Regions from separate parts of the Paenibacillus sp. A3M_27_13 genome, predicted to be linked through region 2. Evidence: riboswitches for the same ligand, from Rfam matches in the RefSeq annotation. Region 2 holds a riboswitch; each other region holds the start of a gene.
What was found. A riboswitch is a leader RNA that binds a small molecule or an ion and turns the genes downstream of it on or off. The one in region 2 is predicted to bind cobalamin.
Positions count from the first base shown of each region.

Region 1: another riboswitch for cobalamin. It lies ahead of NLX82_RS13905 (ABC transporter substrate-binding protein); the one in region 2 lies ahead of cobJ (precorrin-3B C(17)-methyltransferase).
Region 3: another riboswitch for cobalamin. It lies ahead of NLX82_RS08555 (ABC transporter substrate-binding protein); the one in region 2 lies ahead of cobJ (precorrin-3B C(17)-methyltransferase).

Region 1 is NZ_JANAVE010000003.1:204,016-214,601, forward strand. Features, by position in the region: gene NLX82_RS13890 (xanthine phosphoribosyltransferase) at 1-246, shown strand, start outside; gene NLX82_RS13895 (nucleobase:cation symporter-2 family protein) at 240-1,547, shown strand; cobalamin riboswitch at 2,236-2,439, shown strand; gene NLX82_RS13900 (hypothetical protein) at 2,397-2,540, shown strand; gene NLX82_RS13905 (ABC transporter substrate-binding protein) at 2,657-4,237, shown strand; gene nikB (nickel ABC transporter permease) at 4,253-5,182, shown strand; gene nikC (nickel transporter permease) at 5,197-6,012, shown strand; gene NLX82_RS13920 (ATP-binding cassette domain-containing protein) at 6,012-6,929, shown strand; gene NLX82_RS13925 (ABC transporter ATP-binding protein) at 6,926-7,702, shown strand; gene nikA (nickel ABC transporter substrate-binding protein) at 7,845-9,470, shown strand; gene nikB (nickel ABC transporter permease subunit NikB) at 9,517-10,461, shown strand; gene nikC (nickel ABC transporter permease subunit NikC) at 10,461-10,586, shown strand, end outside.
Region 2 is NZ_JANAVE010000003.1:457,324-467,909, forward strand. Features, by position in the region: gene NLX82_RS15030 (spore germination protein) at 1-1,365, shown strand, start outside; gene NLX82_RS15035 (Ger(x)C family spore germination protein) at 1,365-2,582, shown strand; gene NLX82_RS15040 (hypothetical protein) at 2,575-2,799, shown strand; gene NLX82_RS15045 (GerAB/ArcD/ProY family transporter) at 2,843-3,997, shown strand; gene NLX82_RS15050 (uroporphyrinogen-III synthase) at 4,099-4,950, shown strand; gene NLX82_RS15055 (LOG family protein) at 5,157-5,711, shown strand; cobalamin riboswitch at 5,769-5,954, shown strand; gene cobJ (precorrin-3B C(17)-methyltransferase) at 6,266-8,062, shown strand; gene NLX82_RS15065 (sirohydrochlorin chelatase) at 8,155-9,234, shown strand; gene cobK (precorrin-6A reductase) at 9,231-10,010, shown strand; gene NLX82_RS15075 (precorrin-8X methylmutase) at 10,389-10,586, shown strand, end outside.
Region 3 is NZ_JANAVE010000002.1:448,463-459,048, forward strand. Features, by position in the region: gene NLX82_RS08520 (aminotransferase-like domain-containing protein) at 1-461, opposite strand, end outside; gene NLX82_RS08525 (DMT family transporter) at 594-1,505, shown strand; gene NLX82_RS08530 (Cof-type HAD-IIB family hydrolase) at 1,644-2,444, opposite strand; gene lplA (lipoate--protein ligase) at 2,607-3,608, opposite strand; gene cobD (threonine-phosphate decarboxylase CobD) at 3,768-4,871, shown strand; gene cbiB (adenosylcobinamide-phosphate synthase CbiB) at 4,861-5,832, shown strand; gene NLX82_RS08550 (histidine phosphatase family protein) at 5,871-6,629, shown strand; cobalamin riboswitch at 6,751-6,944, shown strand; gene NLX82_RS08555 (ABC transporter substrate-binding protein) at 7,152-8,159, shown strand; gene NLX82_RS08560 (FecCD family ABC transporter permease) at 8,156-9,202, shown strand; gene NLX82_RS08565 (ABC transporter ATP-binding protein) at 9,199-10,032, shown strand; gene cobT (nicotinate-nucleotide--dimethylbenzimidazole phosphoribosyltransferase) at 10,076-10,586, shown strand, end outside.

The DNA.
Region 1 (10,586 bases), 250 kb from region 2:
GATTTTTTGGCTACTGGCGCAGCATTGGTTGGACTTACGGATATTGTGAAGGAAGCAGGAGCGGAGCTGGCCGGGGTTGGCTGTGTGATTGAGAAGAGCTTCCAGGAAGGTCGTGGACTGTTGGAGCAGAGAGGCATTGCTGTGCGCTCTCTTGCGCGTATCGCTTCCATGGCACCAGGCGAGGTTCATTTTATAGAGGAAGCTGGCGTGGTGATTCCTCCCGTTAAGGAGAATGTGGGATGTTAAGTAAACAAAAGTTATTCGCGCTGGGCTTCCAGCATGTCATGGCGATGTACGCTGGAGCAATTGCTGTACCTCTAATTGTAGGGGGAGCATTGCACCTGACGCCAGCCCAGATGGCTTATTTGGTGGCTGCCGATCTGTTCACTTGCGGGATTGCTACGTTATTACAGATTATGGGCACACGCTTTTTCGGTAGTAGACTGCCTGTCATTTTAGGCTGTACGTTTACGGCAGTAGGGCCCATCATCGCGATTGCTTCGACCTCAAATTTAGCGACAGCGTATGGTGCCATTATTTTGTCTGGTATATTTGTGGTGTTAGCAGCACCGTTGTATGGCAAGCTGCTACGCTTTTTCCCGACGGTGGTTACAGGTTCGGTCGTTACGATTATCGGTCTATCCCTTATTCCGGTGGCGATGAACAATGTAGCAGGGGGTCAGGGCAGTTCGGACTTTGGACAGCCACGTAATTTACTGTTGGCCTTAGTCACACTACTGGTTATTCTGCTTGTGAATCGGTTGGCAAAAGGCTTTTTGCGCTCGATTTCCGTGCTTATTGGGTTGTTCGCGGGCACAGTGGTTGCTTATGGAATGGGAATGGTGCATTTTGCTCCCGTGGCGGAGGCTTCATGGGTGAGTGTTGCACAGCCGTTTTATTTTGGTAAGCCTGAGTTTAGCATTATGGCAGTTTGTACGATGATTATCGTCAATATTGTCAGTATGGTTGAGTCTACAGGCGTTTATTTGGCAGTAGGCAAAGCAATTGATCAGAAGGTGGAGCAGAAGCAGATCGTCAATGGTCTGCGTTCCGAGGGACTTGCGATCATGCTTGGGGGTATTTTTAACGCGTTTCCTTATACAGCTTTCTCGCAAAATGTGGGTCTGATCTCACTCACACGCGTCAAATCGCGGAACGTTATTTTTGCTGCGGGCGGTATCATGGTTGTTCTCGGTTTGCTGCCTAAGCTGGCTGCTTTAACGACAGTGATTCCTAACGCTGTGCTGGGCGGGGCGATGATCGTCATGTTCGGCTCGGTCGCTGCATCAGGCATGTCTATTCTGTCAGAAGTGGATCTGCGGAAGGAAAGCAATCTGCTGATCGCAGCATGCAGTATTGCCGTGGGCCTAGGCTCTGCCGTTCTGCCACAAATGTTCGACCAGCTGCCGAGCTTTGCCAAAATGCTGTTGCAAAATGGTATCGTTTCAGGCTCGATTACAGCGATTGTCTTGAACATCGTTTTGACGAGAAAACAAGGGGACTCGGTCAAAAGCGTGACGGTTCAGGAGGTTCCACAGAAGGTTTGATGATTAGGGATAAATAAACCCTTGCCGTCTGGGGACATATAGATATTGACCCTGTCCGACTGTGCAGTGGCGCTAAAGTTAGCTCTTAAGTTGATTTATTTACTAGAGGAATTTGCTAGAGTAGTGGGCGAGGCAGTGGTATAATTTACCTTATGGATTTTGAATAGTGGTGGATGTTTTCGGACCACGGTGCAGCTTCCCGAAAGGGGGTGAAGCCGATGGTCAACCTTGTGTCGTGCTACGATGTGTTGCGTTGGATGGTTACGTTACTAAGCCTGGTGTTTAGTATTCGTAAACTTTATCGCTGGCTACGTCGAAAATTTCGGAACAAGCGAAAACCCACCGCGTAATTAGGTTGGCCCCTAACGGTGGGTTTCGTTTGCATTAACATTTAGTTATGCAGCGCGCCGTGGTGGTGATCCACAGCCTTTCAAGTCCTAGAGTCTTTGCCGTTGGCGCGGCGAAGACTCTTTTTAGTATACGGACACGATGATTATCTCTATACCTAATTTTAGCACGTTCATTTCGTGCACGCAATGAATAGACATCACCTTCAATCTCGCTGTATCGTTCAAATTTAAAATATTGTGCAGCATTTATTGACAAGCCTGTGACAACAAAATAAGATCGTAATGGAAAGAAATAAAGGAAGAAAACAGGTGTGAGCCGGACGACTCTATGTACGGGGTTTTGTTGAGACCATGTGGATAGTTGTTGAGCGTGTTCACTTAAAAGGGAAGTTCGGTTGATTCCGACACGGGCCCGCCACTGTATACAGGCATCAGCAGGATACTGCTGGAGCTTTCAGAACAGCCACTGGAACTGTGAAGAACCGGGAAGGCCTGAAAGATGCGCCTGGAGTCAGGAGACCTGCCTGTTTTGACATCACTGTCAGACCCACGGGATGCTGGGGAGGTGGTTAGGCGTGCTGCATACGGAATGTCTGAAACCGATCTGATCCCTTCTATGTTTTTGGAGTTGGCTTCGAGGTGAGTTTTGACATTTTATAATGAAAGCATTTCTGACTGCTGATCAAGTGGTCCGGAATGCTTTTTTCGCGTTTTGCGTTAGGTTTATATGATTTTACAAGATAGAGGGGGATTCTTTGAATGATTAGCAATCGTAGTAGGCGTTCATGGTTGATATGTACAGGGGTGATGCTGTTGCTGGCAGTTATGGCTCTTTCGGGATGTGCCAGCAATAAGACGTCGGATAGCTCCGGCAAAGGTGAAAACGCGTCAGCACAACAAACAGCGACAGATAAAAAGCTGGTAATGGCGTATACATGGAAACCGTCAGGCGTTGACCCGCACGGAGATAATAGCTGGGATGTGATGCGATCCGGTGCAGGTGAGACACTGGTACGTTTGAATGAAAAGCTGGAGCCTGTGGCTTGGCTGGCAAAGGAGTGGAAGCAGGATAGTCCTACAGTTTGGACGTTCAGCTTGCAGGATAAAGTCACTTTTCATGATGGAAAGAGTATGGATGCAGCAGGTGTAAAAGCGTCTTTGCTGCGCTCTATCGAGAAAAGCCATCTGGCTAAGGATTTACTGAATGTGAAGTCCATTGATGTAAGCGGCCCGCTGGCTTTGAAAATCACGACAAACCAGCCGAACGCGGCGCTGGTGTCCAATCTAGCTGATCCATCGACAATTGTACTGGATGTGGCATCGATGAAAGATGAGCAGAGTTACCCAGCGATGACAGGCGCCTTTAAAATCAAAGCGTTCAACAAGGACCAATCGTTGGTCGTAGAGCGTTATGACGGATATTGGGGCGAGAAGGCACGACTGGCTGAAGCGACGATGAAGTTCATTACGGACGGGAATTCGCGTCTGATGGCGCTGCAATCCGGCGAGGTGGACGTAGCGACGGATATTCCGGTTGATAACGCAGAGGTACTGAAAAAGAACGACAAGCTACAAGTGCTGTCGGCTCCCTCCTTGCGCACCCATATGATCGTGTACAATATGGAATCGCCAGTATTCAAGGATGCGGCGAACCGTAAGGTGGTGGACAGCCTGATTCCGCGCACATCGATTGTGAGCGCCGTCATGAGGGGCTTCGGTACGGAAGCAAGCAGTCCGTTCCCGAGCATTCTTCCCTTCGGTAAAGTTGAGCGTAAAGCGCTGAACGGAACGGCAGAGCAGCTGTTGACGAAGGATGGCTGGCAGAAAGACGCCCAAGGGACATGGACTAAGCAAGGCAAGCCGTTCGAGGTTACACTGCTGACTTTCCCTCAGCGTCCAGAGCTCTCCGTTATGGCTGAGGTCATCCAAAGCCAATTGCTGAAAGAGGGAATCCAGGTCAAGATTCGCAAGGTGGAAAATATCGACGAGGCGTTGACCAAAAACGATTGGGATTTTGCAATGTACAGCATGCTTACTGCTCATACAGGAGAGCCGCAATATTTTATGGACATGTTTTATTCTTCGAAAAGCGAAGCCAATGTAAGCCGGTATAGTTCCAAACCGCTAGAGAGTATTCTTAACAGCTTGAAGCTGGCGAAGGATACAGCGCAGCGTAATGCTGTGACACTACAAGCGCTGGATATCATCAATGCGGATTTGCCACAGTCGTTCATTGTGCATCCTGATAATGTGTTTGGTGTGAAAAAAGGGGTGGAGGGTTTTACACCCCATCCGATCGAGTATTACTACATTACAGCGCAATCTGATATTACGGAATAACGAGCTGCGTATCCTATGATTCGTTTTATACTGGAACGTGTGGCGCAGCTGCTCATCATTGTATTCGTTGTATCCACGCTGACTTTTGTACTGATGCGGCTCGCTCCTGGTGACCCTGCTACTATTTTGCTCACCGCGCATAATGTCCCTGCCTCTGAGGAGGCGTTGACGACGCTACGGCAGGAACTGGGCTTAAACGAGCCGCTTCATATTCAATATGTGAACTGGCTGCGAGATGTGTTCACGGGGCATTGGGGCACCTCGTATGTATCCAAGGAATCCGTGCTAGCCGAACTATGGAACAGACTGCCTGCTACTGTGGAGCTAGCTGCTGCGGGCTTTGCCGTCATGACGGTGCTTACGCTGGGGCTGGGACTGGCTGCCTCGCTAAAAATCAGCGGCCCACTGGATCGTCTGGGCAGGCTGTTTGCCCTGCTGGGATCGTCGATTCCCTCTTTTTGGCTTGGGTTTCTGTTGATCTATCTATTCTCCGTTCGCCTGGGCTGGCTCCCATCCATGGGAAGGGAGGACTGGACACATCTAGTGCTCCCAGCGCTGACTCTTGGTGCAGGTTTGGGAGCGGTACAAGCACGTGTACTGCGTGCTCAAATGCTGGAGCTGGGTGACCGGAATTTTGTGAAAGCAGCGAAGGCCCGAGGCTTTTCCCGTATGCATATCCTGTTTTTTGAGATATTTAAGCATGCGGTTCTGCCTATGATTACACTGCTAGGTACCAATCTATCATTTATGCTGGCAGGTAATGTCATCGTCGAGACCATTTTTTCATGGCCGGGGTTAGGTAAGTATTTTATAGATGCGATTACCCAGCGAGATTATCCGGTGATTCAGGGGTATGTTATTTTTGCCGTATTTTTAATTGTAGGTGTTCAGTGTTTGGTGGATTTGGTCCAGACGGCGATAGATCCGAGGCTACGTTTGCGTTAAGGGGGAAGCTGAAAATGAAAAAGATACGGCTTTCCTTTCAAGGGAGCTTGCTGGCAGGAGGCGTACTTTTTGGTCTGATCGTGCTGCTTGGGTTATTGGCTCCATGGGTCGCTCCTCATGATCCTCTTCAAGTGGATCTTTTGAACCGTCTGGCACCACCCAGTCGGAAATATCCTTTCGGTACGGATCATCTGGGTCGGGATGTGCTGTCACGGCTAATTTATGGGATACGGACGAGCGTGCTAATCGCATGTGCAATTACTGTAGCTACGCTGTGCTTTAGTCTGCCTATAGGGTTGCTCATTGGTTATGTGCGTGGACGTGTAGATCAGCTGATCATGCGGGGAATCGATGGCGTATTGGCTTTTCCTGATATTATTTTAACGGTGGCAATTGTGGGCATTTTGGGCCCGGGTTTTGTTAACATGACCCTTGCGATTATTGCGGTACGGTGGGCGGGCTATGTCCGGTATATCCGTAGTCTGGTTCAAAAAGCCTGTCAGGAGGACTACGTTCGGTATGCCCGTTTATCCGGCAATTCACACGTGCGTATACTGAGACGTTATGTATTGCCACAAGCGTTGCCGCAGTTGTTGGTTTATGCGGTATGGGATATCGGACGCGTGGTGCTGATGATCGCTGGGCTGTCCTTTCTTGGACTGGGTGTACAGCCGCCCAAGCCAGAGTGGGGCGTGATGCTGCATGATGCAACCTCATATTTTCAGGTGGCTCCGCATGTCATGATTTTCCCGGGCTTGGCGATTATGCTATTCGTACTTGCCTGCCAGCTTTTGGGCGACCGCTTTTCGGAAAAGGGGGCGGCCAAATAGTGGGAGATCAAATAGCCCTTGGGGGCAAGGATACGATAGAACAAGTGGCAGGGCGAAAACCGTTGTTACACGTGGAACATTTGGAAATCTGCCGCACAGGCGTAGGAGCAAGCGGAAGTGGGAGCAAACCACTGCTGCGGGATGTGAGCTTTTCCATATATTCAGGGGAGATTGTGGCCCTGACCGGACCGAGCGGATGCGGCAAGAGTCTGACCGCACACGCAATCGCAGGCATGCTGGAGCCAGGTATCGGTGTTACGCAAGGGCGTATCTACTATAACGGGGAAGACACTCTCCCGTTCCAGGAACGGCGCTGGCAAAGGCTGCGCCGAGAGGATATTGCCCTGCTCATTCAACAATCGCTGAGCGGGTTGAATCCGATCCGGACTGTCCGCGCCCAGCTGATGGATACGCTTAGACTGCACGGGCGGCGTCGGATGCCGCACGACCAGATGGAGCCGGGGCAAGCTGGTGCTGCCCCATCCCACACTGCACCGCAGCAAGTCCACCCGCTGGGCGTGCTGCCACGGATGCGGCAGATGCTGATCCGTGCCATGGAGATAGCCAGAGGAGGCGCTACTCCAGTGCGGGAGGCCTATTTGCGCTCTCTGCTCCGCAAGGTTGGGTTTGCAGATCCTGAGCATATTTTGTCGTCATATCCTTTTGAACTAAGCGGAGGCATGTGTCAAAGGGTGCTGCTGGCTGCAATGTTAAGCTCAGGTCCGAGCCTCTTTATTGCCGATGAGCCTACTACGGCGTTGGATGTTATCAACCGCGACAAGGTTTTGGCATTGCTGCAACAATTGAGAGAAGACTTTGATCTCACCATATTGTTGATTTCACATGATCGCCAAGGTATGAGCCGCATAGCAGATCGAGTGTTGGAGATGAGCCCGGAAGGAAGGATGCACCAGTGATGCTGGAATTGAAGAATGTGACCAAAGCATACCCTGTCCGCAAACGGAGAAAAGGCTGGTTCAGCACGCAAGATAGCGAGCAGGCCGTGAAGAAGGTGAGTCTGGAGTTACGGCAGGGGGAGTGTCTTGGATTGGTTGGAGAAAGTGGAAGTGGCAAAAGTACGCTGGCACAATGTATTCTAGGGCTGGAGTCGTTGACCTCAGGGGAGATTTGGCTGGATCATCAGCCTATACATTTCGAAAAGATGAAGGACGTTCAGTTGTACAAGCGAATCCAGTTGGTTGCACAGGATTCGTCCTCCTCATTGCATCCTCGTATGACCATTCGAGATATTTTAATGGAGCCGATCCACAACTATTTTCCTGAGCTAAAAGTGCAGGCGCTGGATATTTGTCTGTCTCTATTGGAATCAGTAGGATTGGAGGCTGACAGTCTGGAAAAATACCCAGCACAGCTGAGTGGCGGGCAAAAACAGCGGGTATGTATTGCCCGAGCGTTGGCGGTGGAGCCGGATATTATCTTGTTCGATGAATCGATCGCCAATCTGGATACGACAACGCAGTCTTCTGTACTGGACATGCTCAAAAGAATGCAGATGGAGCGTCAGTTGTCCTACCTATTCATCACTCATGATCTCCAATCTACTCGTCAGTTTTGTGATCGAGTTGCCGTCATGGTTCAGGGGGAGATCGTGGAAATCTTTAAGGAATGGGATGAAGACTTGTTACAGCACGAGTACACGCGTACTCTGTTTCAAACGTTGGAGAATTAAGCCATAAATTTAATATTATACAAATTTAAAATAAATAAGAGGATTGCTTGTCGAATATTGTTGACAAAATAGAACGTGGTACCTATTCTAAATATGATTATGATAATCATTATCACATATATAGAAAAGGGGAAATACATTGATGTCCGTTCGACACCGCAAGACTGCCACCCTTATGTTGGTGGCGCTCCTCTTATTATCCGTTGTTTTGGGCTGCGCGAAGCAGGAAAACACCCCTGCATCCACCTCTACTGACGGAGCTGCCAATGAAAAGTCGATCACGCTATCGTGGCCGCGTGACATTGGTACGATGAATCCTCACGTATACAATCCTTCCCAACTTTTTGCACAATCCATGGTCTATGAGCCGTTAGTCAGCTACAAGCAAGGAGGCAAGCTGGAGCCTGCTTTGGCTGAATCCTGGACTATTTCCAAGGACGGCAAAATATATACGTTTAAGCTGCGCAAAGGTGTGAAATTTTCGGATGGAACGCTATTTAATGCGACCATTGTCAAAAAGAACTTTGACGCTATTATGAAAAATGAGAAAACGCACAGCTGGCTTGGTATAGTAGGCGTTCTCGACAAAACTGAAGCTGTAGATGACAGCACCTTCCGAATGACGCTCAAAGAGCCATACTACCCAGTGCTTCAGGATTTGTCTGTCGTTCGCCCGTTCCGTTTTCTGGGTGAAGCGGGGTTCCCGGATGATGGAGATACGTCCAAAGGAATCAAGAAACCTGTAGGTACAGGACCTTGGATGCTGGATGAATACAAGCAAGATGAATATGCAACCTTTAAGCGTAATCCGAACTATTGGGGTACTGCACCGAAGGTGGATAAAATTACGGTAAAAATCATTCCCGATGGCGAAACCCGTGTAATGGCCTTTGAAAAAGGCGACCTGGATCTGATTTATGGAGAGGGTGTCATTAGTCTGGATGCTTTCAAACAGCTTCGCGACACGAATCAGTATGTTACCACGCTGTCCGAGCCTGTAGGTACAAGAAGCCTGTTACTCAACTCATCCAATCCCAAGCTGGCAGACCTTCGGGTACGTCTGGCACTCCAGCATGGCTTTAACAAGCAGGCAATGGTGGAAGGTGTAACCTCGGGGCTGGAGGAAACAGCGGATACGGTTTTATCCAAAAACTATCCGTATACGAATGTAAACTTACAGCCTGTTGGCTATGATGTGGAAAAATCCAAATCGTTGCTGGATGAGGCTGGCTGGAAGCTGCCCGCAGGCGGTACAGTACGGGAAAAAGACGGACAACAGCTGGATTTTGAGCTGATTTTTGATAAGACTGATCCGATCCAAAAGGCGATGGCTGAAACCATTCAGGCTGAATGGGGAGAATTGGGTGTCAAAGTGAACCTGACCGGACTGGAGCTGACGGTTCAAATTAAGCGCCTTAGATCCAACCAGTTTGATCTGTACTTCTGGTACAACTATGGTGCGCCTTATGATCCGCACTCCTTTATTAATGTCATTGCCAAGAAGAGCTTCGGAATTTCCGAGGTGCTGAGTGCCCTTCCGATGAAGAAAGACCTGGATCAGCAAGTACACGAAGCGCTCTCATCGACAGATGAAACCAAGCGTCAAGAGCTGTATGCTTCGATTCTGAAGACGCTTCAGGAGCAATCTGCCATTGTGCCTATTTCTTATATTAAGAAAACGGCAGTGTACCAGAAAAAGATTACAAACTTTGTATTCCCGGCTAATCGGGATGAAAATCCGTTTGAGGGAATTGAAATCGGAAAGTAGCTGAAGCCGATAGGTAACGGTAGTTTACAGGATAGGAGGACAACTCATGATCAGCTATATCGGGAAGCGAATGGTAGCGGTCATTCCTATTGTTCTCTTTGCCACCCTCGTTACCTTTGCACTGATTCATATTTCACCAGTTGATCCGGCCGAGGCCTATTTGACGGCTGCTCATATTTATCCTACTCCAGAGATTCTGGAGCAGAAAAGACATGAGTTCGGGCTGGATCAGCCTTTGCTGACGCAGTATATGCATACACTTCAAAGAATCAGTCAATTGGACTTTGGTACTTCGTATCTGACCAACAAGCCGGTGTGGGATGAGGTCAAGGTTCGGCTGCCCGCCACTTTTGAATTGGCTGTGAGCAGTATGGTGCTATCTATTGTGGTGAGTATTCCACTGGGCGTGCTGGCGGCGATGCGTAAAAATGGATGGATCGACATGCTTAGTCGAGGAATTTCATATTTTGGCGCATCTATACCCCAGTTCTGGCTGGGATATTTGTTAATCTTCTTTTTCTCTGTCCGATTGGATTGGCTCCCTGTAGAGGGGCGAGGAACGTGGCAGCATCTGGTGTTGCCCACGGTGACCCTGTCGCTGGTTCTGATTGCTTTATATACGCGCCTGCTGCGTTCCAGTGTGTTGGAGCAGCTTCAGGAAACGTATGTGCAGTATGCCAGAACTAGAGGGATTCGTGAGCGGGTAATCATGCTCAAGCATGTACTGAAAATTGCCATTGCTCCACTGATTACAAGTCTGGGTATGAATCTGGGCAAGCTTCTGACCGGAACAATTATTGTGGAGCAGGTGTTTTCATGGCCCGGGTTTGGCCGTTATTTTGTGGAAGCGATTTTTAACCGGGATATTCCCGTCATACAATGCTATGTGTTTTTGGCGGCATGCCTGTTCATCGTATGCAATTTGCTCGTTGATCTGGTGCATTTGTATATGGACCCCCGAATTTCATCGAAGGGACGAGCAGAGCAGTGATGATAAGGTTGCGTACAATGTTCAAAGGTCAAAAGGTAATCGTGGTCTGCTCTGTCGTACTGGCTGCTCTTTTTATCATTATGGCGCTAGCTCCTTGGCTGGCTCCCCATGATCCGGTTAAAGTC
Region 2 (10,586 bases):
GTAAAATCGGAGGATTTGCAGGACCATATTCTGCGGCCTGTCATTCTGGGCATGATGCTCAAGGACCCTGAAGTGAACGGCAAATTGGAGCCGCTGGATGAAACTCGTATCTCCATGTCCCAGACCAAAACGATGGACGAATGGAAGATGGTATCGGCAGCGATACTGGACGGCAATGCCGCCTTGTTTGTAGATGGCACGCCTCGTGCGTATATTTTTAGCGCCAAGGGGGGTGTCCGCCGTGGAGTGGAGGAACCGCAGACCGAATCGGTTATTCGTGGACCGCGTGAAGGATTCACAGAGACACTTCGCGTCAATACGGCACTGTTACGTTTCAAATTGAAAACCTCCAAGCTCAAGATGTACAGCATGACCATCGGAACAGAAACTCAAACGAGCGTCGTCCTTACTTATATTGAAGGGATCATAGATCCAAAACTGGTGGAGGATGTTAAAAAAAGGCTTAGCGATATTAAAATTGATGGTGTTCTGGAGACTGGATATATTGAGGAACTGATTGAGGATCACCCGTTTTCGCCGTTTCCGCAAATGGAATACACCGAACGCCCGGATACCGTCACTGCGCAATTATTGGAAGGACGTTTTGCTATTTTTGTAGACGGAACGCCCTTTGCCCTGATTGGGCCAGTCACGATGTGGCAGATGATGCAAGCGAGCGAAGACTATTACGAGCGCTTTTTTATCAGTAATATGGTGCGCTGGATTCGTTTTCTTTTTCTCATATTGGCTCTCTTTCTGCCTGCATTATATGTAGCGGTGACGACCTATCATCATGATATGCTGCCGACGACGCTTATTTTGAGTATTGCGGCAGCGCGTGAGTCTATCCCTTTCCCCGCTTTGGTGGAAGCACTAATGATGGAAATTTCCTTTGAAGCGTTACGAGAAGCGGGGATTCGTCTCCCCAAAACGGTCGGTCAGGCTGTCAGTATCCTTGGAGCGCTAGTCATCGGTCAGGCCTCTGTACAAGCAGGGATTGTATCGGCCCCGATGGTCATTATTGTGTCGCTCACAGGTATTGCGTCGTTTACCATCCCGCGTTTTAACTTTGCCATCACAGTTCGTCTGCTACGATTTCCAATTATGCTGATGGCGGGATTATTCGGATTGTTTGGGATCATTATTGCGACAACGCTGATTGCTACGCATCTAACCAAGCTAACATCGTTTGGTGTTCCTTATATGAGCGGATATAGCCCATACAAACATATGGATCAAAAGGATATCGTCGTTCGTGCGCCTTGGTGGAAAATGACTAAACGTCCTTCCTGGATTGGTAAAGACAACAACAAACGAGCGAAGGAAAAGATGAATGGATCGCCTACAACCGAGGAGGGATGGTGATGAAGCCCAAATCCGATGCACAACAAATACGTAAAGCGGCTGTGCTCTGTTGTCTGCTGCTTTGTTCTGTTCTTTTGGGAGGATGCTGGGATCGCCGTGAAGTGAACGATGTGGCCTTTGTGATGGGTACGGGTCTGGATAAAGAAGGCGATCAATATCGGGTAACGATGCAAATCGCTTTGCCCGGACAACTTGGATCTTCGGGCAGTACAGGAGGAGGGGGAGGTACAAGTGGTACGAAATCCTACTACCTGGAGTCCAAAACAGGCCCAAGCTTCCGGGGAGCAAGCACCGAGGAACAGCGTGCGGTTTCGCGAACGCTGAATTACTCCCATCGACGGGTGCTGCTGTTCGGTGAGACGCTGGCGCGGGAAGGGATTAACAAAATGATGGATGTACTGGCGCGTATTCCGCAAAACCGTCTGTCTTCCCTGGTTGTTATTACGAAGGGATCAGCGATGGAAGTGCTTCAGGCAGATGCCCCGATTGAGCAATATCCGGCAGAAATGGTGCGTGAGCTCAACTATTCCTATATGAAAAAACCTCGTTCTGTTAAGCTGCTGATAAATTCCGTCCTGCTGGATGGTATTGACCCGGTGGTGCCGGTGATGTCTCTGGTGAAGAATGGCCCCTCTAATCTTAAAGACAAGAAGACAAATATTCAGGTCGATGGGCTAGCTGTATTTCGGAAAGACAGGTTAACAGGGATTATAGATAACCACCTCAGTCGATTCCTGCTTTTGGGTATGGAGCAAGCCAAGGAGACAGAAATATTTATCCACCCTCCCAAAGGTAGAGGCTACATATCTGTACACCTCATCGAAAATAATGTCCATATCAAGCCATATATTCGTGGGAACGATATTCGCATGACCGTTCATATGAACTGTAACGGGAATGTGAAGGAAAATGAGACGGATTTCGATATTTCCAACGAGGAAAATTTGAAGTGGCTGGAACAGCAGACAGCCGAGGAAATTAAGAGGGAGCTGGGAGAGGGTGTCAAGGTGATCCAGCAAAAATATCACTCAGACGTACTTGGTTTGGGCCGGGCTATTATTACGAGTCATCCGGATGAATGGGAACGGATTAAACCTCAATGGGATCAACTGTATCCCAAGGTGGAGGTCACTATAGATCCGGTCGTGCATATTGAAAATATCGGTGCGGTCACCAAACCATTCGGGGTCAAAAAGGAGCAAATCCAGAATGAATAAAGTATTTCTATTACCTTTATTGCTGGCTATGCTCTTCATGTATCTGATTGACCGCAAAAGTATTAGGGATGCACCTGCCGTCAATCGCTGGATCTCACGCGTATTGTATGTCATTAGCATTGGTGTCTGGATTTACGGAACATCAACGAAGAGCACTGTTTATGTGGCTACATGGCTGGCCCGTTTTATTGACATGTGGCTCCCCCCTACGTTGTAAATCGTGTAATGGATGCCTGCGGGCAAAAGGAGGATGTACCTGCATGAGACAGTTCACAACCAGACAAATCGTGCTGCTTGGTGTATTGATGGAGGTCGGTATTACCCTTGTACATGCTCCGGCGCAGGCAGCAGATTACGCGAATCAACATGCCTACTGGACCTGTGTAATTGCAGCTATCGTGCTATGCTTGCCGATCTGGGCCATGTTGAGACTCAAGCGGCGTTTTCCTGATCAGGACCTGATGCAGGCCATGGTGAGCTCTCACCCTGTGCTAGGACGTATGCTGCTTGCAGTCTACCTTATTTTATTTCTGATCATTTTTGCACGGGATTTGAGAATTATCACGGATTTGGTGGAGGTTGTACTTTTGCCGCTGACTCCGATTGTTGTCGTATCTCTTATTTTGCTTTTGACTCTGGCGTTTATGGCCAAAGGCGGAATAAGCACCATCGTGAATATGACCGAGATTTTTGTACCTTTGTTGATTCTGACGCTGCTGACCATGCCGCTTTTTTTCGGGCGTAATATGGATTTTTCGGTACTGAGACCCTATTTACATCCGGAAGTAGATGGAGTGATCAAGGGCAGCTGGCGCATGCTGGGATATATGGCCGATATCATGATGGTTCCCTTTGTGATTTCTGGGAAGAGCTATAATGGGCGTAGTGCGTGGTATGGGCATTTGCTCGGAACCGCATTTCTGACCATGCTGATGTTGCTGTCGGAGTTGGTTATTGGTGTTCCTATCTTGTCCCGGCTATTTTATCCATCCTATGAACTAGTGCGTCAATTGCAGCTAACGGACTTTCTGGATCGGTTCGACTTGTTCGTGGCAGCACTGACTGTACCGACCTTTCTTACGAAGATTGGGGTTGACCTGTACGTTACCAGTTTGGCAGTAAAGCGTATGTTTGCCCATGCATGGGGAAGTCTGATGGTTTGGCCCGTAGGTTTGTTGGGTTACGTCTGTTCGTTTATGCTGTTCTCCAACATCGTGCAAATTTATGATTTCAGCCGGGAGTGGACCGCGGTGATGATCATTTTTTTTGTTATCATGCCCTTGTTGCTATGGATGTTGCTCCGACCCAAATCTAAAGGGAGAGGCGGAGATGATAAGGCATCTAACGGAGAGCGGGATAGCAGTAGTCAGAAAGAAAGCCAGCATGGAGGCAGAACAGGACACGACCACTTATAAGATTACTGTATTTATCGGAAAAGTAATTCTTATTTGTCTTTTACCCCTCTGATTGTATACTTGGTAGAAAGAAATACGACTTCTACAAGGGAGGCAACAGAATGGCACAACGCATGGCAGGTAAGAGAGTCGCTCTTGCTGGTCCCCGTAAAGCAGAAGAAATGGCGCTGCTAGTTGTGAAGATGGGGGGTGAGCCAGTACAGCGCCCGGCCCAAGGCACCGTTTTTTTGGATGATATCGAGCTGCGCAACGCTGTTGTATCGTGGGTGAAGCACCCTCCGGACTGGTACATCTTCACGACAGGTATGGGGCTGGATGCCCTGTTTGATATGGCAGAGGATATGGGCGTGGCCGAGCAGATTATGGAGTTGCTGCAATCCTCCAACATTGCAGCGCGGGGCTACAAGACGGTCAATGGACTCAAAAAGCGTGGCTTTACGCCAGCAGTACGAGACGAGGACGGAAGTTTGATCGGATTGACAGGAGCTTTCGCCCCATACGATCTGAAGGGGAAGGAAGTACTGTTGCAACTGCATGGCGATCCAGCTCCACGGTTGGTAAAGTGGCTGGACGAGCAGGGGGCAGTGACCCGCCAGGTACTTCCTTATAAGCATATCCCACCTGAGGAAGCAAAATTGCAGGCGTTACTGGAGGATGTTATCCATCGTAATGTTGATGCTGTTACGTTTACAAGTGGTCCGCAAATCCGATTTTTGGCCCAATATGCCAGAGAGCAAAATCGAATCGAGGAGTTACTGGAAGCTTTTCGTGAGGATGTGATTGCTGTATCCGTAGGGAAGGTGACTGCACAGTCCATTGTGGAAGAAGGGATTGACCGAGTCGTGTTTCCAACCGAAGAGCGCATGGGCGCGATGATGGTGGAGCTGGGTAAATATTTTGAACATAACGATTCGGTGCATGGCTGTGGTCTGAAGATCGTGAATGGTCATTGAAATGAGATAGAAATTATAAATGCAGTATGCTAAAAAATGAACTTATATTTTGGGATACAGAGTAAAATAAAGATAAGGGCCTACGAGGTCTTTATCTTTTTTTGTTGGACATGCATCGACAAAGATTTTTGTTATAGCGAAAATGTTTATCTAATATAATGAATAAGTTTCGATGCATGATACTTAGGACAGGAGCTGAGACGTTAATGAATTCTATTTGCGTATTTGCCGGGTCCAGACCTGGACATTCATCGGTATATGTTGAGGCTGCAGGCAAGCTGGGGGAAGCCATGGCTCGTCATCATATCCGTCTGATCTATGGTGGCTCTAGCAGGGGGCTGATGGGAGAGGTGGCGGATGGAATGCTGGCGGGTGACGGTCAGGTCACTGGCATTATGCCCACCCTATTATTTGATGCAGAGATCATTCATCGGGGAGTTACCGAATTTATTGAGGTAGCAAGCATGCATGAGCGTAAAGCGGCAATGAGCGAGATGGCCGATGCGTTTATCGCCCTTCCGGGTGGCTTGGGAACCTTCGAGGAGCTATTCGAGGTATTGTGCTGGGCGCAAATCGGGATTCATCGCAAGCCGATTGGGCTGCTGAATGTGAATGGATATTTTGACCCGTTAGTAGAAATGGTGCGTCATAGCGTGCAAGAAGGATTTACCGGGGCTGAGCATCCAGCGTTATTAAGTATCTCTGCGGACCCGGACGAATTGCTACATATGTTAAAAAATAAAGCAGAGAACTTGAAATAAAGCGTTTTTCGTGCTTGCACAACTGATTGAGGCAAGGTTATGATAAGACCCATAATCAAATAGCGGACAGACAAGGTGCCTTTGCGGTTGAGCAAAGGGTAACAGGGAATCGGGTGCAAATCCCGAGCGGTCCCGCCACTGTAAGGAAGAGGATTTTTTAAAATGGTCACTCGTGAAAAACGGGGAAGACGAAAGAATCCGTTGATGCCAAGCCAGGAGACCTACCTTGATCTGTATGCACCGTTAACCTTCGCGGAGAGGATGGGTGTACGAAATCAGGAAATCAGGCACACGTTGCTTTTTCCATGTTGGCTAGAGGTTTGCGTGGATATGAACGTGCAGCAGCGTTTGAAGCGTAAACAGTCAGATGGAAAACAACGGCAGGCTGGAGGAAGACAAATAGTGTCTTCTTACGCTGTTTGTTCGTCTGATGAGAGATGCGTACATAGAAACCCCATCCGGGCAGGATGGGGTTTTTTTGAGTTACACGATGTGCATAAATCATTGAAATAGATAGCATAGCTGCCCTGAAAAGGATGAATAGGAGGAGCACGATGAGCCCATTAGGAAAATTGCTGGTGATTGGATTTGGACCAGGAGATATGGAACATATCACAAAACGGGCGCTGGATGCGCTGGCCGAAAGTGAGGTCATTATCGGCTACAATACCTACGTTGATTTGATCCGTCCGTTGTTGAACGGACAGGAGATTGTACGCACAGGAATGACAGAGGAAGTGAGCCGTGCACAGGAGGCGGTTCGCCAAGCAGAGATGGGCAAGAAGGTAGCTGTCATTTCCAGTGGAGATGCGGGAGTCTATGGTATGGCAGGGCTGGTGTATGAGGTGCTGATGCAAAAAGGCTGGCGACGCGAGGACGGGGTTGAGGTAGAAGTCGTACCGGGGATCTCGGCTATTCAGTCCTGTGCATCACTGTTGGGGGCGCCAGTTATGCATGATGCGTGCACGATCAGTCTGAGTGATCATCTAACCCCATGGGAAACGATTGTGAAGCGCGTAGAAGCAGCGGCTTCGGCCGATTTTGTGATTGCATTATACAACCCGCGCAGTGGTCGGCGTACCCGCCAGATTGTGGAGACGCAGTCCATTTTGCTGCGTTACCGCGATCCGCAAACTCCAGTCGGGTTGGTGAAAAGTGCTTATCGTGAACGTCAGCAAGTTATTGTAACGACGCTGGAAGATATGCTGAACCATGACATTGGGATGCTGACGACTGTAATCATCGGCAATTCCTCGACGACGGTGTATGACGGCTTGATCGTGACTCCGCGCGGATATCAGCGCAAATACACATTAGATGCGACCGAGCAGGCACTCAAGCCGCATCAGCGTCTCCGCACGGAAGCGGAGCCGTGGTCGCTGGGCGCACAAGAGGATACACCGCAGGCAGGCGCAGCCCCGACTAAGCCCGCTGGACCCTCCGCGAGCGGCGCTGCGGTTGCGACGCAGGCACGCCCGCAAGCGATGGCTGCCGTGCAGGCAACGACTGCTGTGCAAACCGGCGCAGCCCCGGCATCGCTGGCGGCAGAGGCACTAAGCCGCCTCGCTGTAGGCGGCAAGCTGCCTGGCGCAGCCAACGCTCGCTGGAGCGGGCAAGCGCCTACCGCCGAGAGCACCGCCGGAACGTTAGCGGTGGCCGGAGCGGGGGCCGCGTCCGGGATGGCGACAGGCGGCTTTGGCAAGCCTGCGCTGTTTGAGGTGGGCGTTTCCCCGGGTGTGGGAAACAAGAAGTTCACCGCTCGTCAGATGGCGCTGCTCGCCGAGGTAGCGGGTGATGACGGCGAGCTGGAATACACGCCAGATCATCAGATCGTGCTGCGCGTGCCGTGTGCAGACCCCGAGGAACTGGTCGGACGGCTGCGGGATGAACGATTCATTGTCATGCCGATTGGCGATGTGTTTAAGGTGAAGGCGTGCGACTTCTGCAATATGGAGAAGGATGACGCTGTGCCTGTGGCTGAGCATCTACAGGTTGTACTTGGCGGATTACAGGCACCCAAGGAAACGAGTATTGCTTTGAACGGATGCGGTATGGCCTGCTATGGAGCGGTGCTGGAGGATATCGGAATCGTCTATCGCAAGGGAGGATACGACCTCTTCCTCGGTGGCAAAAAATTCGGTCGCAATGCTCATGCCGCTCAGCCCGTAGCGGAAGGGATTCCGGGCGATCAGATTACTGATATCGTGGAGAACGTCATTGCTGAATATAAGGAAAAAGGGCATCCGAATGAGCGTTTTCATAAATTTTTTAAACGTGTAGGCGTCGTTGCGGGTTTCCGGCATGAAGATGCACCAGCAACGGTAGAAGTGAATGCGGTTTGTGGTGATTAATGGAATGAAGGCCTGATGAACTGGATACAAGCATATATATAAAATAGGGCGTCATGCAGGTTATCCCTATTAAAGAGGAGGAAAAAACAGCAGTGGATGCAATATTGTTGGTTGGACATGGAAGTCGGGACCCGGAGGGGAACCAGGAGCTGCTGGAATTTGCACAGGCAGTGGCAGACCGGGTACCGGATATGTGCGTGGAAACCTGTTTCTTGGAGTTGGCACGTCCCAGCATTGCTGAAGGGATGCAAACATGTGTGGAGAAAGGGGCGACGCGTGTCGTTCTTATTCCGATTATCTTGTTCGCAGCGGTACATGCCAAAATTGATATTCCGATGGCTATTGATCGGGCAAAAGCAAAATATCCGCAGGTGGAATTTGTATACGGGCGCCCGATTGGTGTTCACGAGAAAATCGTCAGCATTCTGCAAAGCCGCTTGAAAGAGGCCCGTCCGGTTGCGATTCCAGCGGGAATGAATAGCGCTGTAGAGGCATTTCCCGAGGTATCCGACGAAGAAACGGCGGTACTTGTGTTAGGACGCGGAAGTAGCGATCCAGATGCGAACAGTGACTTTTTCAAAATCACCCGTATGCTGTGGGAGCAGCTTTCTTATACGTGGGTAGAGAGCAGCTTTATCGGTGTGACGCAGCCTTCTTTTCCCGATGGATTGGAGCGTTGTGTACGATTGGGGGCCAAAAAGATTATCGTGCTTCCCTATTTTCTGTTCACGGGTGTGCTGATTAAGCGCATCGGAGAAATGACCCAGGAATTTGCCGAGGCTCACCCTGCATTACAAGTGGAGATGGGCGGATATTTTGGTTTCCATCCCCAATTGATTGAACTGGTGCTGGAGCGAGCTAAGGAAGGCTTGTTTGGCAAGGTTACGGCCAATTGTGATAACTGCCAGTTCCGTCTGGAGGCGCAGGAGCACCACCATCATCACCACGATCATGATCACCATCACGATCATGATCACCATCATGAGCATGAGCACGACCATGAACATCATCATCATGCACATGAGCACGATCATCATGATCACCATACACACAGCCACGATCACACTCATGAGCATGTCCATGCTCACAGCCATGATGACCATGATCACCATCACGAGCATTCACATACGCCATCTGTAGTGAACGGAAGCGGGCAGGTGAAGGGCACATGATATTCATGCTATGCGGAACGAGCGACGCTCGGGAATTGGCGCTGCAAATCCGTGACAATGGCTTCAACGTATTGACCTCGGTCGTAACCGAAAGCGCGGCAGCCAGCTTGTCCGAAGTGGGACTAGACGTACGTACAGGCCGAATGACAGCCGATGAAATGGCTGCAATGATTCGGGAGCAGGGAATACTGGCCGTCGTTGATGCCAGTCATCCTTTTGCAGAAGAAGCACATGCGAATGCGATGACAGCCGCTCGCGTATCCGGAGTTCCTTATATTCGCTACGAGCGAACGGGACTGGTATATGACAATCATCCGTTGCTCCACATCGTGTCTTCCTATGAAGAGGCCGCATTAGAAGCGAAGCAACTCAAAGGCTCTGTAATGCTTACGACAGGCAGTAAGACGCTCGGCACGTTCACCAAGCATTTACTCGGAGACCCGGAGATTCGTCTGGTTGCACGCATGCTGCCGCGCTTGGACAATATGGAGAAATGCAGCGAACTGGGCATGGAGCAAAAGAATATTATTGCCATGCAGGGACCCTTTTCCCGCGAGATGAATGAAGCATTGTACAAGCACTATGGCACGACCGTGATGGTCACCAAGGAAAGCGGACGCACGGGAGCAGTGGATGAAAAGGTTCAATCTGCATTGGAGCTGGGGATTCACGTACTTTTGATTTCCAGGCCGGAAGTGGAATTTGGCACAGTATTTGATCATTTCGACGGAGTCATCGACGCACTGCGTATAGACAAAGAGGAGTCTGTGCTTTAAGACATAAGCCTATGAAGTTGGTCGGTCCAGTCAATCCGATGAATTCAGAACGATTTCTGGCGTGTATTTAAAATATAGTCATCTTAAAATGTGCAGTTTTTGTGTAGAGGTGTTTGTAACTCCTTAACATGAATGTCATTTTCCCTATATAAGACGAACTTGAAAAATGAACATAAAACGGAGTAGTCGGAATGGTGCTGTACAAGCGTAGCGGTCGCTTTTGTCCCCGGATTTCTACGCTGATCATAGGTTTTATTCAAGGAATCCGGGGGCGGTGGCGATGGGAAGCACCATCCGACTCGTAGTGGAACAATAGGTAACTTTAATGTTCTAAGCTAATTTAATTTTCTAATTTTCCATAAGGGAGTGGTCGATACGATGGATTTTAAAACAGATTTCAAACCGCTAACGGTACAGCCGCAGGAGATTGAAGGCAAAAGCTTCGAGATGATCACAGAAGAACTGGGAGAGCATCCTTTTACAGCAGAGCAATATCCCGTTGTACAGCGTGTCATTCATGCATCTGCTGATTTTGAGCTGGGCCGCAGCATGGTGTTTCATCCAAAAGCGATTGAA
Region 3 (10,586 bases), on a different contig from region 2:
CAAAATCGATTGGGCAGGAGCGAGGGGTCAATCAGCGCTTTGGAAAACTGGAAATTCGCATTTACCGATTGAACGCGGCTAAGTCCATCCATTCCTCTCCAGGCTGAAACTGACGGATCATCTGCCGCATGGGCAGATTCGGAGTGAATCGTGAGGTCAATGGACGAATGTCCCGAGTAGCCAGCATATTTTGCATGCCCAGTCGCTTGGGAAGCATGAACGTAATATCCTGATTTGTCTTTTACATAGACCAGTCCCTGTTGCTTCAACTCCTGATATGCCCGGAAAACAGTTAGCCGATGTACACCCAGCTCCTGAGCCAAGCTTCGTACGGACGGCAGCTTCATGTCTGTTTGCCAATCCCCGCGATCAATCCGCACAGTTACATAATGGATAACCTGCTCATACAGCTTTAAGGCATGATCGGCTGGAAAGAGTAGTTCGCTGTTGTTCTTACCCATGCTGTCCACGCTCCTTTCTGTGTATTGTACTATATAGCACTTTAAAAACGTATACAACTGTTCTGTAGTTATACATCTGTTCTGTTCGTCCCCCTGTATGCTTAAAAGCAACTGAAGGGAGAGGGACGTATCATGATAGGTATCGCGTTTACAGTAATGTGTATTATTTTTGGCACAACGTTTTTGGCCATAAAAGTGGGAGTGGAAGCCGGACTTCCACCATTCCTATCGGCAGGTGTACGTTTTTTCGCGGCAGGGGCGATATTGTTCATTGCTATGAAGCTGACCGGAAAAGTACGATGGTCGTTATTATGGCGTAAGGAAATGTTGCTGATTGGAGCAGGAACGACCTTCGGTACATTTTCAGCCTTGTATTGGGCAGAGCAATATGTCAGCTCGGGGATCGGAGCTATTTTGTCAGCTACCGGGCCGATGATGATCGTCATTTTGCAATCTGTACTGCTACGGCAAAAAACGTCACGGATTACGGTCGTTGGCTGCATGATCAGCTTTCTTGGTGTGGTACTGGTTGTGCTGCCCGGATTGGCGGTTCAGATCAGTGGTCTGTGGCTGGCGGGATGCCTTGTCATTTTGCTGGGGGAGCTGTGTTATTCCGGGGGAGCTCTTTATTCCAAGCGAGTGATGGATGTATTTCGTGAAACGAACCCAATTGCCCTGAATGCGGCGCAAATGATCCATGGGGGATGGATGCTGCTGTTACTGTCTGCGATCACGGAACCGTGGAGTTCTGAGGGGTGGCAGTACCTTCCTGCCATGGGGTCTTTACTTTATCTGATCCTGTTTGGTTCAATGATTGCACATACACTGTTCTACTGGCTCATGGAGCGTACAAATCCCCTGTTTCCGATGACGTGGCTGTATATATCACCGCCGATTGCGGTGGGCTTGGGAGCGTTGTTGTATGGAGAGCATGTAAGCTGGTGGATGCTGGCTGGGGTGCTGCTCATTGTGACCGGACTAATCCTTATGAACAATGGAATTATCCGTCTGGTGAACAGGCGCAAGGTACGTTCTGCTGCCTGATATTTTATAGCGGTCAGGTTATTATATGATCTGACAGAAAAGGCCTCCAAACTGTCGTATGTTACTGATCATGCGACGTTTGGAGGCTTTGTTGTTGTATTACTTTATTTAAGTATTATGGGAGCAGGCACTTTTTGCTTATTCAACATTGAGTACGAATTTGTCGATGGCGTGCTTAACACCGTCTTCGTTATTGCTACGAGTGATGTAATCAGCCAGCTTTTTCAAATCAGGAATGGCATTCTCCATCGCTATGCCGAGACCAGCACATTCAAGCATTTCATGGTCGTTCCAAGAGTCGCCGATAGCAATCGTTTCCGACAGTTCACAGCCAAAATGGTTTGCAAGGAAGGTAAGCGCATGGCCCTTGGTGCCTTCATGATGCATAATTTCCAGAAAATGAGGCTTGGATTTTGTAATGTGAACTTCATTGCCAAGCAGTTCGCGAAGTTCAGGAATTAATTCATCCAACACTTCCGGCTCGTCGATGATCAGCAGTTTAGGAGCCGGCTGCTCTATAACTTTACTGAATACAGGCTCTACAAAATATTCCGTGTTGTTCAGTTCCGTGTAATCTTTGATTTTCTGATTATCTTCACGTGTGTACAATTTGTCATCTATATACGTTTGCAGATGCAGATTGCGTTCTACGCAGAATTCATACAGGCGACGTGCAGCCACGAGTGGAACATAACGCTCATACAGCACGTTTTCGTCCAGCAGGTTTTTAACCAAAGCTCCTTGGTACGTAATGATTGGCACGTTCAAACCAGTCTGACGAGCAATTTTATGTGCAGAGGCATAAGCTCGTCCAGTAGCGAGGGTAACCACCACACCTTTCGCTACAGCAGCTTCTAATGCCTGTTGTGTCGCTGGTGTAACTTCTTTCTGGTCGTTAATGAGTGTATCATCAATATCAATGGCAATTAATTTATACATATCGGTATTCTCTCCTTTATCTCTATCATGGGGCAATGTTAAAATTGTATCTTATAATATTCAAAATGACAATATCGCAATGAAAAGGGGACGGCCCCTATAAGAGCCTGTCCCCTTATAACCACTGAAGTATTGGCTTGAAACGATGGGAAAAAGTAACGGTTAGTCTTCCAAAAATACAAGTCCAACAAAATCGTCCAGCTCAATATTACCAAAATAGTGCTTCAAATCGAGAGAGGATAAGGCTTGACGTACCTCACCTTCATCATAGCGCTTGCCACGCAGGATATTTTCAATATCAGCAACGTCACCCACGCCGAAGAAATCCCCATAGATTTTAATATCACGGATATAGCCTTCCTTAAGATCCATGCGGATATCAATAATGCCGACTGGAAATTTACGTGTGTGCTTGATATTGCTCTCGGGGGATAGACCGTAGTTCCAATCCCACGATTGGTAGCGTTCTTTGGATATTTCATGGATTTTGGCCCAATCGGTATCGGTGAGCTTATATTGAGGTACCTGATCCAATTCTGCACCGAATATGAAACGCAGCAGTTCCTCGCGAAATTGCTCTATGGTCATCTCACGGTCCATCAGTTCGCTGATGTTAGCCACGCGACTGCGGACGGATTTAGTGCTTTTGGATTTGAATTTTTCGGGATTGGCATGCAACGATGCAGCCACATTGTCCAGATTCAGGTTAAACATCAATGTACCGTGGCTGAACATCCGTCCGCGTGTGGCAAATTGGGCGTTTCCTGAAATTTTACGTTCTCCGACCTGTAGATCGTTGCGGCCTGTCATTTCAGCTTCTACTCCCATTTGGCGCAGAGCATCAATCACGGGTTGCGTAAATTTGAGGAAATTATGAAAGGACTCCCCGTTATCCTTGGTAATAAAGCTGAAATTTAAATTACCGAGGTCATGATATACAGCACCGCCGCCGGACAGGCGACGAACGACTTGAATATTGTTATCTCTGACAAACTCGGCGTTGATTTCTTCAATAGTGTTTTGATGCTTGCCTATAATAATAGAAGGCTGATTAATGTAAAACAGCAAATAGCTGTCGTCCAGCGGTAGATGCTTGAGCGCGTATTCCTCAATGGCAAGATTAATGGCTGGATCGTGTATCCCCTGGTTGTCGATGAACAGCATGTCCATTCCTCCGTATATAAACTGTGTAATTTATGTGTGCCTCCTTCTATTGTAACCCAAGTGAGCCATGTACAAAAGCTCATTTGCATTGACGGGACGCAAAAAGCAGCCTCATAATGGAGCTAAATGATTGGAAACGGCCGGAAAGGATGAGAGGTAATGATAGAGGTTTACGGTCATGGCGGGGACAGGGAAACAGCTGCGGCGACATTCGGCGGAGCTGCTGCGGATTTTGTAGATTTTAGTGCAAATATTAATCCGCTTGGTCCACCACCGGAGGTGCTTGAGGCGCTGCAACACTCATTTGACACTGTGATTCGCTATCCAGACCCTGGGCATCGGAATTTTAAAAATATGCTCGCACGGCGACTGCATGTTCCACCGGAGTCGTTAAGTATCGGAAACGGAGCGGCTGAAAGTATGGCGCTCCTGCTATTGGGACTGGCTCCTAAGCGTGTGGGTACAGTGGAGCCGTGTTTTTCAGAATATGCGGAGCTGGCTGGCAAATTCGGAGCTGAGGTCAACCGGGTGTACGGGAAGGCCTCGCTTCAATGGAAGGCGGACGTGGAGGACATCCTTCAGCTCATGGAGCAGGTAGATGTTTTGTTCCTTGGGCAGCCGAATAATCCAAACGGTGTGCAATATGGTAAGCAGGAGCTGTGCGAACTGGCAGAAGCGGCTGGCAAAACGGGTACCGTGCTGGTGGTGGATGAAGCATTCATTGATTTTATCCCGCTGGAACGGCGAATCTCACTACTGCCTGTGCTGGATCGCTATCCTCATGTGATTTTGATCCGGTCAATGACCAAATTTTATGCCATTCCTGGCTTGCGATTGGGCTATGCGATTGCTCATCCGGACTATATCCGGCGAATGACGGCCAAACAGGTGACCTGGAGTGTGAATGGATTGGCGTTGCTGGCTGGGGAGGCGTGTTTGAGAAGTGGGCAAGCATATGAGCACCAAACACAGGAGCTGATTGCTACGGAGCGCAACCGCCTGTTGACCGCCTTGGCGGAATGGGGCTGCGGTGTTGTTCCCGGCGAAGCCAATTACGTGCTGGCAAGGGCGCCGGGTACGTGGAGCGCATCGGCGATTCAGCAGGCGCTTGGACAACGCGGAATTCTTATACGTAGCTGTGCTATGTATCCGGGACTGACGACGAGTCATTTTCGGATTGCGGTCAAGGATGCAGAAGCCAACGACAGGCTGCTGTCTGTATTGGGTGAAGTGCTGGAGGAGGAGCAGCGGCGTGACAGTTAGCTTGATTATCCTGGTAGCCTATCTTTTGGACAGGCTGATCGGTGACCCGAGGTGGTTGCCGCATCCAGTCATCGGTATGGGACATGCCATTTCAGCATTGGAAAAAGCGATTCGCCGCCAGGCCCGAAGTGACCGGGGGTTGAAACGTGCGGGTATACTGCTTCCACTCATTGTGGCGGGAGGCTCCTTTACGCTCGCCTGGGCGCTATTGCACTTGCTTGCCTGGATTCATCCGTGGTTGTCTGTCGGCGTAGAAATGGTGCTGATTGCGACAACGATTGCTTCCAAAGGACTAAAGGACGCAGGAATGGCAGTATACCGAGCGTTGCAGGCGGATGACCTTTCTGCGGCACGGCGGGAGCTGGGCATGATAGTTGGGCGGGATACGCAACAGCTTGATGAGCCTGAGATTGTACGCGGTACGGTTGAAACGGTCGCTGAAAATATCGTGGACGCGATTATTTCCCCGCTTTTTTATGCCCTGATCGGGGGAGCACCCTTGGCGCTGGCTTATCGTGCTGTGAATACGCTCGATTCCATGGTTGGCTATAAAAATGAAAAGTATCTGCATTTAGGCTGGGCTTCAGCACGTCTGGATGATGTCGCTAACTACATTCCGGCACGTCTGACAGCGGCAATGCTTGTGGTAGCGGCGTGGATGTACAAGCGAGATGCTGCAAGAAGCTGGCGCACAGTCAAGCGAGACGCTCGTCTGCACCCAAGCCCGAACAGTGGCTTCCCGGAATCGGCTGTTGCTGGTGCACTGGGGATTCGTCTTGGAGGCTATAATGTGTATCATGGCGTGCGCTCCTTTCGTGCATACATGGGCGATTGGATACGACCGCTAGAGTCGAAAGATATACGGCATACGATCCAGCTGATGTTCGCCGTGTCCAGTATGTTTGTAGGATTGTGTTTGTTAGGAGCCGCAGGTTGTTTTGCCTTGGGATGGGTGCGGTGAGGAGTGACACACTGAATAATGATCGAGCAGGAAGTGACATGATCTTGAAACAAGATATAGCAGCAAAAAGGACAGTAGAATACGCACAAAGTCCGAACTCACAGGAGGATAAGGTGCCGTATGATGCTAAAGAAGATCTGCATTGGGACATGGAACTTGTGTTAGTTCGTCACGGCACAACCTTATGGAACAAGGAACGTCGATATCTAGGACACTCCGACTTAGGTTTGCTACCGGGAGCAGAGCAGGAATTAAAGCCTTTGCAAGAAAAATTGCAAGGGCAGTCCTTTGCTCGAATCTATTGCAGCGATTTAATGCGATGTCGCCAGACCTTGCAGATCATTGTGCCGGAATCAGAATTGACGTCTGGAGGTTCCCTATCTACTATGTCTCCTATGATGGAACCACGTCTGCGAGAGCTTCATTTTGGTGAGTGGGATGGAAAAACGTATGACATGCTCAAGGATGTGTCGTTGTATCGCGCTTGGATTGATGAGCCGCAACGGATAACCCCTCCTGGAGGAGAGTCTTGGGCAGATTTTGTGAATCGTCTACGGAAATTTCTTGACTCTCTGTATGAATGGCGTGTTGCTATGGAAGTTCAACCCATGGATTTGACTGCTGCGCCACCCTCTGTTTTGGTCGTTACGCATGGTGGCGTAATTCGTCAGTTAGCTTGCATGCTGATACCGGGCCATGATTTTTGGAGTTTGAATCCGAAGCCGGGAGAAGCATTTAGGATTCAATTGAGGCTGGCAGGACGGCACAATTACATAGCAGAAATGCTTCCTCATTAGGTTAGACACCTGCGGATAAAGAGGCAGTTTGGGTTGTAAGCCGCCTCTTTTTAACCTATAATCATCAAGTAAAAGAACGGCTTGACTACCACTTATCAAATATCCAGCAGACGAGGTCGGCGCAGCGTGATGAAACTATGGTTTCCCTTGCCTGCGCTGTTAAAAGGGAAGTCGGTGTGAGTCCGGCGCGGTCCCGCCACTGTAAATGGAAACATGCCCGTTAGTCCTGCTTTATGTGCTACTAAGCATATGAAAGAATTTCAGGACATGCATTTTACCATAAGTCAGGATACCTGCCCGTCCGCCTGTCACCATAGTCCTTCGAGGAAAGGATGACGTGTTCGCAGTGACTGTCCATGCGGAAAGAAGCTGCCGCCTGCGCACGATCTGCGCTAACGTGGCCCCTGTGTCCTGATATGAGGATGCGGGGTTTTTTTGATAGGAAAAGAAGGCTGGATTTAGAAGATATCTGATGATGTTCAAGTAACGCTCTTAACGATTTTTTATGAAGGGGTGCAAATCATGGCAGGAAAAAAAATAAAGGTTTGGACAACAGGTCTATTGGTTCTGATTTTGGCAGTTGTGCTGAGTGCATGTGGAGCTAATGGGAAAAATGCTGAAAATAAAGAGAACCAGAATTCTTCACAGCAGCCGGGACAGACCGTAACCGCACAAGAGCCTCCGGGCAAAACAGTTTACCCACTCACGGTTAAGGATACAACAGGACAGGAATTTACATTCAAAAAAGCGCCGGATAAAATCGTTTCCGTCTCCCCGGCAGAAACCGAGGCGCTGTTCGCCATCGGGCTGGATAAGGAAATTGTTGGCGTCTCCGACTACTCTGATTACCCGGAAGCAGCTACGAAAAAGCCTAAAGTGGGCGGTATTATGAAACCGAACGAAGAGGCGATCATTGCTGCTAACCCGGAAGTCGTTTTTGCAGGGATATCACTTAGTGAACAGGCTACGACCAAGCTGCGCGACATGGGAATTATGATTTTTAAAACGGAACCGAAGACAGTTGAAGATGTCATGGCTAACATCGAATTGTATGGGAAAATCACCGATCATCAGAAAGAAGCGAGAGCGGTGACTGACAAGATGAGAGCAGATGTAGCTGAAGTGAAAGAAGGAATTAAAAATATCGGTAAAGGTCAGAAGCTGCGGGTATACGTCGAGTTTTCACCAGGCTGGACAGTTGGTAAAGGCGAGTTTATGGACGAGCTGATCACGTTAGCGGGCGGCGAAAATGTAGGTGCCACGCAGAAGGGGTGGTACCAAATTAGTGAGGAAAATATTATTGCTGCGAACCCTGACGTGATTTTGTACAGCAAAAGTGTCAAGGACGACAAAACTGGTCAAACGCTCGGCGAAATCATTAAAGCTCGCAGTGGATGGGATCAAATATCGGCTGTTCGCCACAACCGGGTATTTGCCGTGGATGATAATTTGATTAGTCGTCCGGGTCCACGCGTAACGGAAGGTCTCAAGGAAGTGGCCAAGGGCGTGTATCCTGAAATTTTCAAATGAACCGTAAACTGATCGGCTTTGGAGGAACAGGTCTTGTCCTGCTGTTACTGACGCTACTGCTCTGTCTTGGCATCGGCTCGGCCAAGCTTCCGGTCAGCCAGATCACGGGCATTCTGGTTAACCACCTTCCATGGTTAGGCGATACGTTTACACCGGATTGGAATACATCCTCAGAGCAGATTATTTTGAAGGTTAGATTGCCACGAGTGTTACTGGGAATGTTGGTAGGAGCAGCGCTGGCGCTGGCTGGAGCCGGATTTCAGGGTGTGCTGCGTAATCCTTTGGCTGATCCGTATACACTGGGGGTATCCTCGGGGGCTTCAGTAGGAGCGGCAGTACTGATTTATTGGGGCCTTCAATTTTCATTTGTTGGCATATGGACGCTGCCGCTAGTGGCATTTACGACCGGAATGCTGACGCTGTGGATGGTGCTGACGTTGGCACGGGAAGGTGGAAAAATTCCGACACAAAGTCTCATTTTGTCGGGTGTGGTGATGCAATCCTTTCTGGGGGCGGTTGTTTCCTTTCTGACAGCCATGTCGAAGGAGACGGTCAATGAAATATTGTACTGGACGATGGGAAGTCTTAGCCTGCGCGGTTGGTCATATACAGGAATCCTTTTACCTTATGTGGTCATAGGACTGGTATTTCTATGGAACCGGGCACGTGTGCTGAATATTTTGGCTTTGGGTGAACGTCAGGCGGCTCACATGGGAGTTCATGTAGATGCGACGAAGCTATCTGTTCTGATCATTTCCACGCTGCTGACAGCAGCCGCTGTCTCGGTATGTGGAGTGATTGGCTTTGTGGGACTCGTTGTACCGCATATCATTCGTCTGGTGACAGGGCCTGATTACCGGATGATTGTTCCATTATCTGCGTTCGGTGGAGCTATTTTTATGGCTTGGGCAGATACGGCGGCTCGCACGTTGTTAGCCCCCACGGAAATTCCTCTGGGCGTGATGACGGCCTTTGTTGGGGCACCGTTCTTCGCATATCTCCTGTACCGGAACAAGAAGCTGCGCAGGGGGGAAATGCTGTGACAGAACAAAGTGAATCACAGAAGGTACGTGATCGGGCGTTAGAGGTAGCGGGTCTAACACGTGCCTATGGAGAGTTCCATGCGTTAAAGAATATAAGCTGGAGCGTCGACGAAGGAACTTGGTGGGGGATTATTGGTCCGAACGGCAGTGGAAAATCCACCTTGCTGCATTTGCTTTCCGGTGTAGATCAGCCAACTTCGGGAAACGTTCATATCTATGGCAAAAAGGTCGGTAGCTACAGCAGAAAAGAGCTTTCCCGACTCATAGCCGTACTCCAACAGGAAGGGCTTCCTCCAGTGGGATACACCGTCAGGGAAGTCGTAGAAATGGGACGTTTTCCTCATCAGGACTGGCTAGGCAGGGAAAAGGGTGTTGATGTGGAGGCGATCACGGATCGCGTGCTAGAGCGATTGGGTCTTACCACGCTGGCGGACAGAGCATTGGACCGCTTGAGTGGGGGACAGCGACAGCGTGTAGCTTTGGCAAAAGTAATGGTGCAGGAGCCACGAATATTGCTGCTGGACGAGCCTACGACCTATCTGGACTTGCGCTATCAGCTTGAATTTATGGAACTGTTGGCAGATTGGCGCCAAGAAACGGGTGTGACGATTATTGCGGTCTTGCATGATCTTAACTTGACAGCCCAATTTTGCGAAGATTTGCTTGTACTCAAAGATGGAATGGTTGAAGGATTGGGAGCTTCATCGAAGTTATTAACCGAGGATCGGATTCGACGAGTATACGGTGTTGAGCCTGTGATGCTTCCGCATCCCGATAGCGGTGTGCCGCAGCTCTTGCTGCGCAGGAGTGCTTCGGATACAGCAGATTAAATAAACGATGAAACACACTTAAAAAGAGCAGGGAGTGGAAGTTATGAACAACAAGCTGCGTCAGCTGATCGATAGCATTGCCCAGCCGGATGGGGTGGCGGCCTCGGCAGCTTCAGCCCATTTGGACCAATTAACAAAGCCACCGGGAAGTCTTGGAAAGTTGGAAAGTGTGGCCATCAAGCTAGCAGGAATTACAGGAGTGGACAAGCCTGAATTTGATCGTAAAACGGTTATGGTCATGGCTGCGGATCACGGGGTGTGTGAAGAGGGAGTCAGTGCCTTTCCGGCTGAGGTTACACAGCAAATGCTGTATAACATGCTGTCAGGTGGCGCGGCAATTAATGTGCTGGCACGCCATGCGGGCGCAGATGTCAAGGTGGTAGATGTTGGCGTGAATGCGGATGTCGCTCACGCGAATCTGGTGGACCGTAAGGTACGCATGGGTACTTCGAATATAGCTAAAGGGCCAGCGATGCTGCGTACAGAAGCGGAACAGGCGGTTTTGGCCGGAGCAGAAGCCGTAGCAGAAGCGGTCAAAGGTGGCACACGGCTAT